2 regions of the Methyloversatilis sp. RAC08 genome follow, and region 2 is predicted to be linked to the other one. Evidence: predicted binding sites of a transcription regulator. Region 2 holds the regulator's gene; the other holds the start of a gene.
What was found. The regulator sigma-54, encoded in region 2, starts transcription at its own class of promoters, with help from an activator protein. The targets are predictions, from matches to a motif close to TGGCACNNTTCCTGCT.
Positions count from the first base shown of each region.

Region 1: a site for sigma-54 is predicted at 2,111-2,126, ahead of nifH (nitrogenase iron protein). Genes of this name have one in related genera too.

Region 1 is NZ_CP016448.1:1,315,345-1,319,400, reverse strand. It holds gene nifD (nitrogenase molybdenum-iron protein alpha chain) at 1-966, opposite strand, end outside; gene nifH (nitrogenase iron protein) at 1,082-1,960, opposite strand; gene BSY238_RS06015 (group II truncated hemoglobin) at 2,371-2,838, shown strand; gene BSY238_RS06010 (hypothetical protein) at 2,819-3,412, shown strand; gene BSY238_RS06005 (ArsC/Spx/MgsR family protein) at 3,454-3,885, shown strand; gene BSY238_RS18510 (hypothetical protein) at 4,053-4,056, opposite strand, start outside.
Region 2 is NZ_CP016448.1:1,722,829-1,726,884, forward strand. It holds gene ptsN (PTS IIA-like nitrogen regulatory protein PtsN) at 1-190, opposite strand, end outside; gene hpf (ribosome hibernation-promoting factor, HPF/YfiA family) at 311-631, opposite strand; gene BSY238_RS07985 (RNA polymerase factor sigma-54) at 695-2,131, opposite strand; gene lptB (LPS export ABC transporter ATP-binding protein) at 2,152-2,892, opposite strand; gene recX (recombination regulator RecX) at 2,885-3,328, opposite strand; gene recA (recombinase RecA) at 3,325-4,056, opposite strand, start outside.

The sequences.
Region 1 (4,056 bases), 410 kb from region 2:
CGTGTCGTCGAAGTGCGCAGCGATCTCGCGCAGCGACTCTTCGATCTTGGTCGGGCCGAAGAAGTTGTACTCGACCCAGGGCACCCCGTACTTCTCTTCCATGTGCCGGCTGATGTAATTCATCGAGCGGTAGCAGTGGAGTACGTTGAGCTTGGCCTTCGGCGTGTTTTCCAGCTCGGCGATGGTGCCGTCGCCCGACCACTGGGCGATCACTCGCAGACCCATCTCTTCGAGCAGGATGCGGCTCGACCAGGCGTCGCCGCCGATGTTGTAGTCGCCGATGATGGCAACGTCGTAAGGCGTCGACACGAAGTCGGGGCGCTTGTCTTCGGTCTTGTCGAACACCCAGTCACGGATCGCGTCATTGGCGATGTGGTGGCCGAGCGACTGGCTCACGCCGCGGAAGCCTTCGCAGCGCACCGGCACGATCGTGTGCCCGTCGTACTGCTTCGATTTCTTCTTCGACACCGCTTCGATGTCGTCGCCGATCAGGCCGATCGGGCATTCCGACTGCACGGTGATGCCCTTGTTCAGCGGGAACAGGTTCTGGATCTCGTCCATGATGACTTCCAGCTTCTTGTCGCCGCCGAATACGATGTCCTTCTCCTGGAAGTCGGAGGTGAATTGCATCGTCACGAAGGTGTCCACACCGGTCACACCGATGTAGTAGTTGCGTCGCGCAGCCCACGAATACTGGCCGCAACCGACCGGGCCGTGCGAAATGTGGATCATGTCCTTGATCGGACCCCACACCACGCCCTTGGAACCGGCATAGGCACAGCCGCGGATGGTCATCACGCCGGGCAGCGACTTGATGTTCGACTTGACGCCACAGTCAGGCTTGCCTTCCTCGTGCACATTGAGGTGCTTGGCCCGCTTCTTGGCGGTCTTTTCCGGGTAGGCCTTCAGCACCTCTTCGATGAGAGCTGCGTTCTGGGCCTTCTTTTCGTCAATCGTCATGCTCATTTGAGTACTCCTGTACGTATCGAGAGCGGAGGGAGGAGAACCGTGGGTCGCCGGCGGAGGCCGGGAGCCTGCGGCCCTTTCGACCCGCGGCTCCCGACCCTCGACTCTCGGTTTCTCAGGCGACTTCGGTTGCCTTCTTGCCGACCTGCGACTCGTCGATCTGCTTCATGATGCCGTGCTCCATCAGCAGGTCTTCGAGCTGGTCCATCGTGATCGGCGTCGGGATCGTGCCGTTGCCGGCGTTGGCGTGGATCTTCTCGGCCAGTGTGCGGTACTCGCCCGCCTGCTTCGAATCCGGTGCGTACTCGAGCACCGTCATGCGACGCAGTTCGGCGTGCTGCACGATGTTGTCGCGCGGCACGAAGTGGATCAGACGCGACCCGAGCATCTTGGCCAGCGACTCGGCAAGCTCCAGCTCCTTGTCGGTCTGGCGCTCGTTGCACACCAGGCCACCCAGGCGTACGCCGCCCGAATTGGCGTACTTCAGAATGCCCTTCGAAATGTTGTTGGCCGCGTACATGGCCATCATTTCGCCCGACATCACGATGTAGATTTCCTGCGCCTTGTTTTCGCGGATGGGCATCGCGAAGCCGCCGCACACCACGTCGCCCAGCACGTCGTAGCTGACGTAGTCGACGCCGTCATAGGCACCGTTTTCCTCGAGGAAGTTGATCGAGGTGATGACACCGCGGCCGGCGCAGCCGACGCCGGGTTCCGGGCCGCCGGACTCGACGCAGCGGATGTCCTTGTAGCCGATCTTCATGACGTCCTCGAGCTCGAGGTCTTCCACCGAACCGGCTTCAGCGGCCAGCGACAGGATGGTGTCCTGTGCCTTGGCGTGCAGGATCAGGCGGGTCGAGTCGGCCTTGGGGTCGCAGCCGACGATGAGGATCTTCTGGCCCAGATCCGACAGCGCGGCCAGTGTGTTTTGCGAAGTGGTCGATTTGCCGATGCCACCCTTGCCATAGAAGGCGATTTGCCGAAGTTTTGCCATTTCGATGTCACTCCTGAGTCGATGAACAGTTGGATGCCGCCGACCGTGTGGTCTTTGGCGCTTACCGTGCCACCGGATGCAGCCCCTCGTGCCTTTATTGGTCTTCGTGGTTGCCACTGCGGCGAGTCATGGTCGGTGCGAGGTCACTTCAGCAACTGCCGTGCCACTCGCGTTCAACATCCCCCAAAGCCTTCCCACACGCCGTTTCGTGGCGTCGTGCCGTGGTCTGTACGGTGGACGGACGGATGTGACAAACACGACATTCGGCGCAGGGCTGTGTGGAATGGCCGGGTCGGTGCAAGGTCTGTCGTGAATGCTGCAAACGGCATGCAGGCGGGCATTCGGCGCTTCAGGCAGCGAGCGGGTACGGGGCTTGCTGTATGCCTGCACCCACCTGCGTAGCCGATGCCATGAACACCCGCCCGCCTGCAGCCAAGCCTGTCGCCCCCTCGGTCAGCTCAACCGCTGCCGGCGGCAATCCCCACTTCGACCGCATCGGTGGCGAAGCCGCCATCGAACGTCTGGTGGAGCGCTTCTATCACCACATGAGCACGCAGCCGGCGGCCGCCGGCATCCGTGCAATGCATCCGGACGACCTTCGATCGGTGCGCCAGATACTGGTGAACTACCTGGTCGAGTGGACCGGCGGTCCGCAGCGCTATTCGACCGAACGCGGTCATCCGCGGCTGCGCCGCAAACACCTGGCATTTCCGATCGGCTCTGCCGAACGGGATGCCTGGATGGACTGCATGCGACAGGCGCTGCAGGAAGTCGTGAACGATGCCGCGTTGCGGCAGCAGCTCGAGCAGGCTTTTTTCAAGACCGCGGATTTCATCCGCAATGATCAGGGGAACCACCATGAGCATCACCATAGCTAGCTCCGCATTTGCCACGCTGGAAAACGAGAAGCGGATGCTCAATGCCGTCTTCAAGGGACCGACCCACAAGGCCGATCGGGTCGGCTTCCGCGGCGACATCGCGCTGAAGTTCGCGCAGCAGTTCGCCGACGAGGCGCGTCCGCCGGAAATCAGCATGGACCAGGTCATCGCCGCCGCGCACGAGGGCGAGCAGCAGATCCCCTTCCTGACCGGCTTCCTGCTGTCGTTCGAATACCTGAAGTTGCTGGCCGACGTGCTCGGCGAGGCGCTGTCGCCGACCGGCAAGTACTTCCTGTTCTGCGACAACATCGACCTGTCGAAGAAGTACCAGGTGCAGTACGGCGGCGCGACCTTCTACATCCTGCCGATCGACGAGGCGACGGTGTACAACGAGCTGCTCGAACTGCTCTATCTGGAAAAGACCGAACTGAAGAAGTTCGACACTGCCGGCAAGGTCGATGCCGTGGCCGACGCCGCACTCAAGTTCACCGGCAAGTTCCCGGAAATCACGTTCGAAGAAGGCCTGAAGCTGATGGGTCCGATCCGCAACCTGTACGAGAACCGCCCGGTCTGACGCGACTGCGCCCGGCGGCAGCGCCGGGCGCGTGCATTGCCATGAGTCACATCGTCTTCTTCGAAAAACCCGGCTGCGGCGGCAACGCGAAGCAGAAGCAGTGGCTGCTCGACGCCGGCCACACGCTGGACGTGCGCAGCCTGCTCGCCGAGCCGTGGACGGCCGACGCCCTGCTCGCATGGCTCGCTCCGCTGCCGGTTGCCGACTGGTTCAATCGCGCCGCCCCGCGCGTGAAGTCGGGCGAAGTCGTGCCGGAAGCGGTCGATCGCGACACGGCGCTCGCGCTGCTGCTGGCCGAACCGCTGCTGATCCGGCGGCCGCTGATGCAGGTCGGCGACGAACGCCGGGTGGGCTTCGATCCAGCCGTCGTGGACGCGTGGGTCGGGCTCGACAGTCAAGCGGCGCAGCGCTCTCGCGCGCAGTCGGAAGGCTGTGCTGCCGGCATGAGCGAAGGCGGGTGTGCGGCACCGTGACCGGGGGCGCATCAATCGTGCGCTCGAATTGTCCGTCCCCGCATGTTCGAGCTTGGGGTGTTGGGCATCGCTGCGCTCACCCCAACCTACGATATGCACCAGCCCCGGTAGGTTGGGGTGAGCGCAGCGATGCCCAACAATCCCCCCGAAAAAGCCGTACCGACTGCTCAG
Region 2 (4,056 bases):
CCACGCCCTGACCGAGTCCGGTGGAGCCGAGCTTTTCCCGTGCGAACAGGCTGTCGAACACCTGGCTGCGGGCAATACCCTGATGGTTCTCGAACAGCAGGCCGGCCTGTTCGAACACACGTTTCTTGCTGCTGGCCTCAAGGCCGATACAGACATTCGAAACGGGCAACAGCTTGGCGATGAGCGTCATGTCAGGGGCTACTCCGAACACGCGGCGGGCGCGATTACCGGATATCGGAAACCGCGCCGTGAAGTTGATTGCACTGCAACAAGACGTCGGATTATACGCTCGTGACAGATGGCAATCGTGTCATTCTGCCGCTTGGTGCTTGACCGACTCGCGCGTGTGCTCGTTCGATTTTTCCTTGTGTTTGAGCACCTGACGATCGAGTTTGTCCATCAGGTTGTCGAGGGTGGCATACATGTCTTCGCTTTCCGCTTCGACGAAGATGTCGCGGCCTCGCACGTGCAGAGTGACTTCCGCCTTCTGTCGCAGCTTTTCGACAGTCAGAATCACGGAAACGCTTGTTACGTGGTCGAAATGGCGGATCACGCGTTCGAGCTTGGACTCGATGTAGTCGCGGATCGGCTGCGTCACTTCAAGATGATGGCCGGTGATGGTGAGGTTCATGCTGCCTCCTGTCGTTGCGGGACGGAATATGCGGGACGGTCCGGGCGTTCGTCATTGAACGCGCTAGATCGCCTTGCGCACGCTGACCGGCGGGATGTTGAGCGATTCACGGTATTTGGCGATGGTGCGCCGCGCAACCACGATGCCCTGCTGACCCAGTATTTCCGCGATGCGCGAGTCCGACAACGGACGCTTGGCATCCTCGGCACCCACCAACTGGCGGATGAGTGCGCGGATTGCGGTGGCTGAGCAGGCCCCGCCGCTTTCGGTTGCCACATGGCTGCCGAAAAAATATTTCAGTTCGAACAGGCCGCGTGTCGTCGCCATGTACTTCTGCGACGTCACCCGAGAAATGGTGGATTCATGCAGTTCCAGCGTCTCCGCGATCTCGCGCAGCGTCAGCGGCCGCATCGCAACCTCACCGAATTCGAAGAACTGGCGCTGGCGCTCGACGATGGCCTGAGAGACACGCAGGATGGTGTCGAAGCGCTGCTGGACATTCTTGATCAGCCACTTGGCCTCCTGCAGCTGGCCGGACAGACCGCTGCCGCGCTGGCCCTGCAGGATTTCCGCATACAGCCGGTTGATCCGCAGACGCGGCATGGCATCCGGATTGAGCAGCGCCGTCCATTGGCCGCGCACCTTGCGCACCACGACGTCGGGCACGATGTAGCGCGCATCGATCGGCGCGAACTGGGCACCCGGACGGGGGTTGAGCGAACGGATCAGGTTCTGTGCGGCGCGCAGCAGTTCTTCATCGCAGCCGACCGCACGCCGGATCTTGGCGAAATCACGCGCAGCCAGCAGATCGATGTGCTGATCGATGATGACGCGTGCAAGCGTCGATACTTCGTCGGTCGCCAGGAAGTTGAGCTGCATCAGCAGGCATTCGCGCGGGTCGCGCGCCGCCACGCCGGGCGGGTCGAAGTTCTGCAACTGGCGCAGCGCGATCGACAGGTCGTCGAGGTCGATGTCGGCCTCTTCCGGCAGCAGCTCGACCAGTTCGTCCAGGCCCTGGTTCAGGTAGCCGTCATCGTCAAGCGCTTCGATCAGCAGGCGGATCAGATAGCGGTCGCGCTCGCTCATCTGCGACAGGGCGAGCTGGCCGCACAGGTGGTCCCTCAGCGAGGTACCGGCCGCCTGCACGTCCTGGTAGTCGCCATCGTCATCGTCGCCGCCGCTGCGCGTACCGTAGTTGCCGCCTTCGCCCGACCACTCGTCCATGTCGGCGCTGCCCGTACCCTCGGGGGCACGTTCGTCGGCGCTGGCCTGGGTGCTTTCCTGCGGCGCATCGCGCACCTCGGCAACGCTTTCGGGCGGCGGCTGGAAGCTGGCGGTGGCATCCGGCTCGTCACGCTCGAGCATCGGGTTCTCATCGAGGAAACGTTCGATTTCCTGATTGAATTCGATGGTCGACAGCTGCAATAGCCGGATCGACTGTTGCAGCTGCGGTGTCAGCGCAAGATGCTGGGAAAGTTTGAGTTGCAGCGACTGCTTCATGGTGTGCAAATTTCGGCGGGCTACAGGCGGAAATGCTCGCCCAGATAGACCTTCCTGACACTTTCGTTATACACGATTTCGTCCGGCCGGCCGCTCGCCAGCACCTCGCCTTCGTTGATGATGTAAGCCCGGTCACAGATGCCCAGCGTTTCCCGCACATTGTGGTCGGTGATCAGAACGCCGATGCCGCGTTCCTTCAGGAAGCGGATGGTTTTCTGGATGTCGATCACCGCAATCGGGTCCACACCGGCGAACGGTTCGTCGAGCAGGATGAAGCGCGGCGACGTGGCCAGTGCGCGGGCGATCTCGACACGCCGCCGCTCGCCGCCCGACAGCGCCACGGCCGCACTCTTGCGCAGGTGGGCAATGCCCAGTTCGGCCAGCAATTCTTCCAGCCGCTGTGCTCGCACCCGCGCATCCTTCTCGTTCAGTTCCAGGATGGCGAGGATGTTCTCCTCGACGTCCAGCTTGCGGAATACCGAGTTCTCCTGCGGCAGATAGGACAAGCCCTGGTGCGCCCGCCGGTGTATCGGCAGGTGCGTCAGCCGCTCGCCATCAAGGTGGATCTCGCCGCCGTCGGCCGTGACCAGGCCGACGATCATGTAGAAACAGGTCGTCTTGCCGGCACCGTTCGGGCCCAGCAGACCGATCACTTCGCCGCTGCCAACCTCGAAGGACACATCCTTCACGACCGGGCGCGATTTGTATTTCTTGCGCAGCCGCTCAACCTTGAGCCGGCTGGCACTCCGGTTTTCAGTCATCTTGGTCGGGTTGTTCGCGCAGTACCTTGCGTATGCTATCGGCGGAAAAACCGCGTGATTGAAGAAATCTCGCCTGCCGTGCCCAGGCCTTCGCATCCTGCGGTGCGGCATCGAACCGGCGCGCCCATACGGCACGTGCACGGACGGTTTCATCCTGTTCCAGTGCGGCCAGCGCGGCACCCGCGTCATCTTCCGGCACACCACGGAGTTTCAGTTCGTGCTGCAGGCGACGCGCACCGAAGCGCGTTGCACGTGACGACACGAATTGTTCCGCAAAACGTGCATCCGAAACGAGGCCACATTCCTCGAAACGCGTCAGCAGCGCTGCGATATCGTCATGGTTGCCGTCCTCCGACAGTTTTCGCACCAGTTCAGCGCGACTGTGATCACGCCGCGCGAGCAGGCGCAGGGCCTTCTCGCGCAGGCTTGCGCTCACGCAGCCTCTTCCCGTCCTGCCACAACGACGCCCATTTCAGGCATGCCGCAGGCCACGCGCACCTTGTTCTCGATCTCGCGTGCCATGACCGGATTGGCGCGCAGGAACTCGCGCACGTTGTCCTTGCCCTGGCCGATGCGCTCGGTGCCGTAGGAATACCAGGCGCCCGACTTTTCTACGAATTTGTGCAGCACGCCCAGCTCGATGATTTCGCCTTCGCGCGAAATGCCCTCGCCGTACAGGATGTCGAATTCGGTCTGCTTGAACGGCGGCGCAACCTTGTTCTTCACCACCTTGACGCGGGTTTCCGAGCCGATCACCTCTTCGCCCTTCTTGATCGCGCCGATGCGGCGGATGTCGAGGCGGACCGAGGCATAGAACTTCAGCGCATTGCCGCCGGTGGTGGTTTCCGGATTGCCGAACATGACGCCGATCTTCATGCGGATCTGGTTGATGAAGATGACCATCGTGTTGGTGCGCTTGATGCTCGCCGTCAGCTTGCGCAGCGCCTGACTCATCAGGCGGGCCTGCAGGCCGGGCAACGAATCGCCCATTTCGCCCTCGATTTCGGCCTTCGGCGTCAGCGCGGCGACCGAGTCGATGACGATCACGTCCACACCGCCGGAACGCACCAGCATGTCGACGATTTCCAGTGCCTGCTCGCCGGTGTCGGGCTGGGAAATCAGCAGGTCGCTGACATTTACGCCAAGCTTGCCGGCGTACTGCAC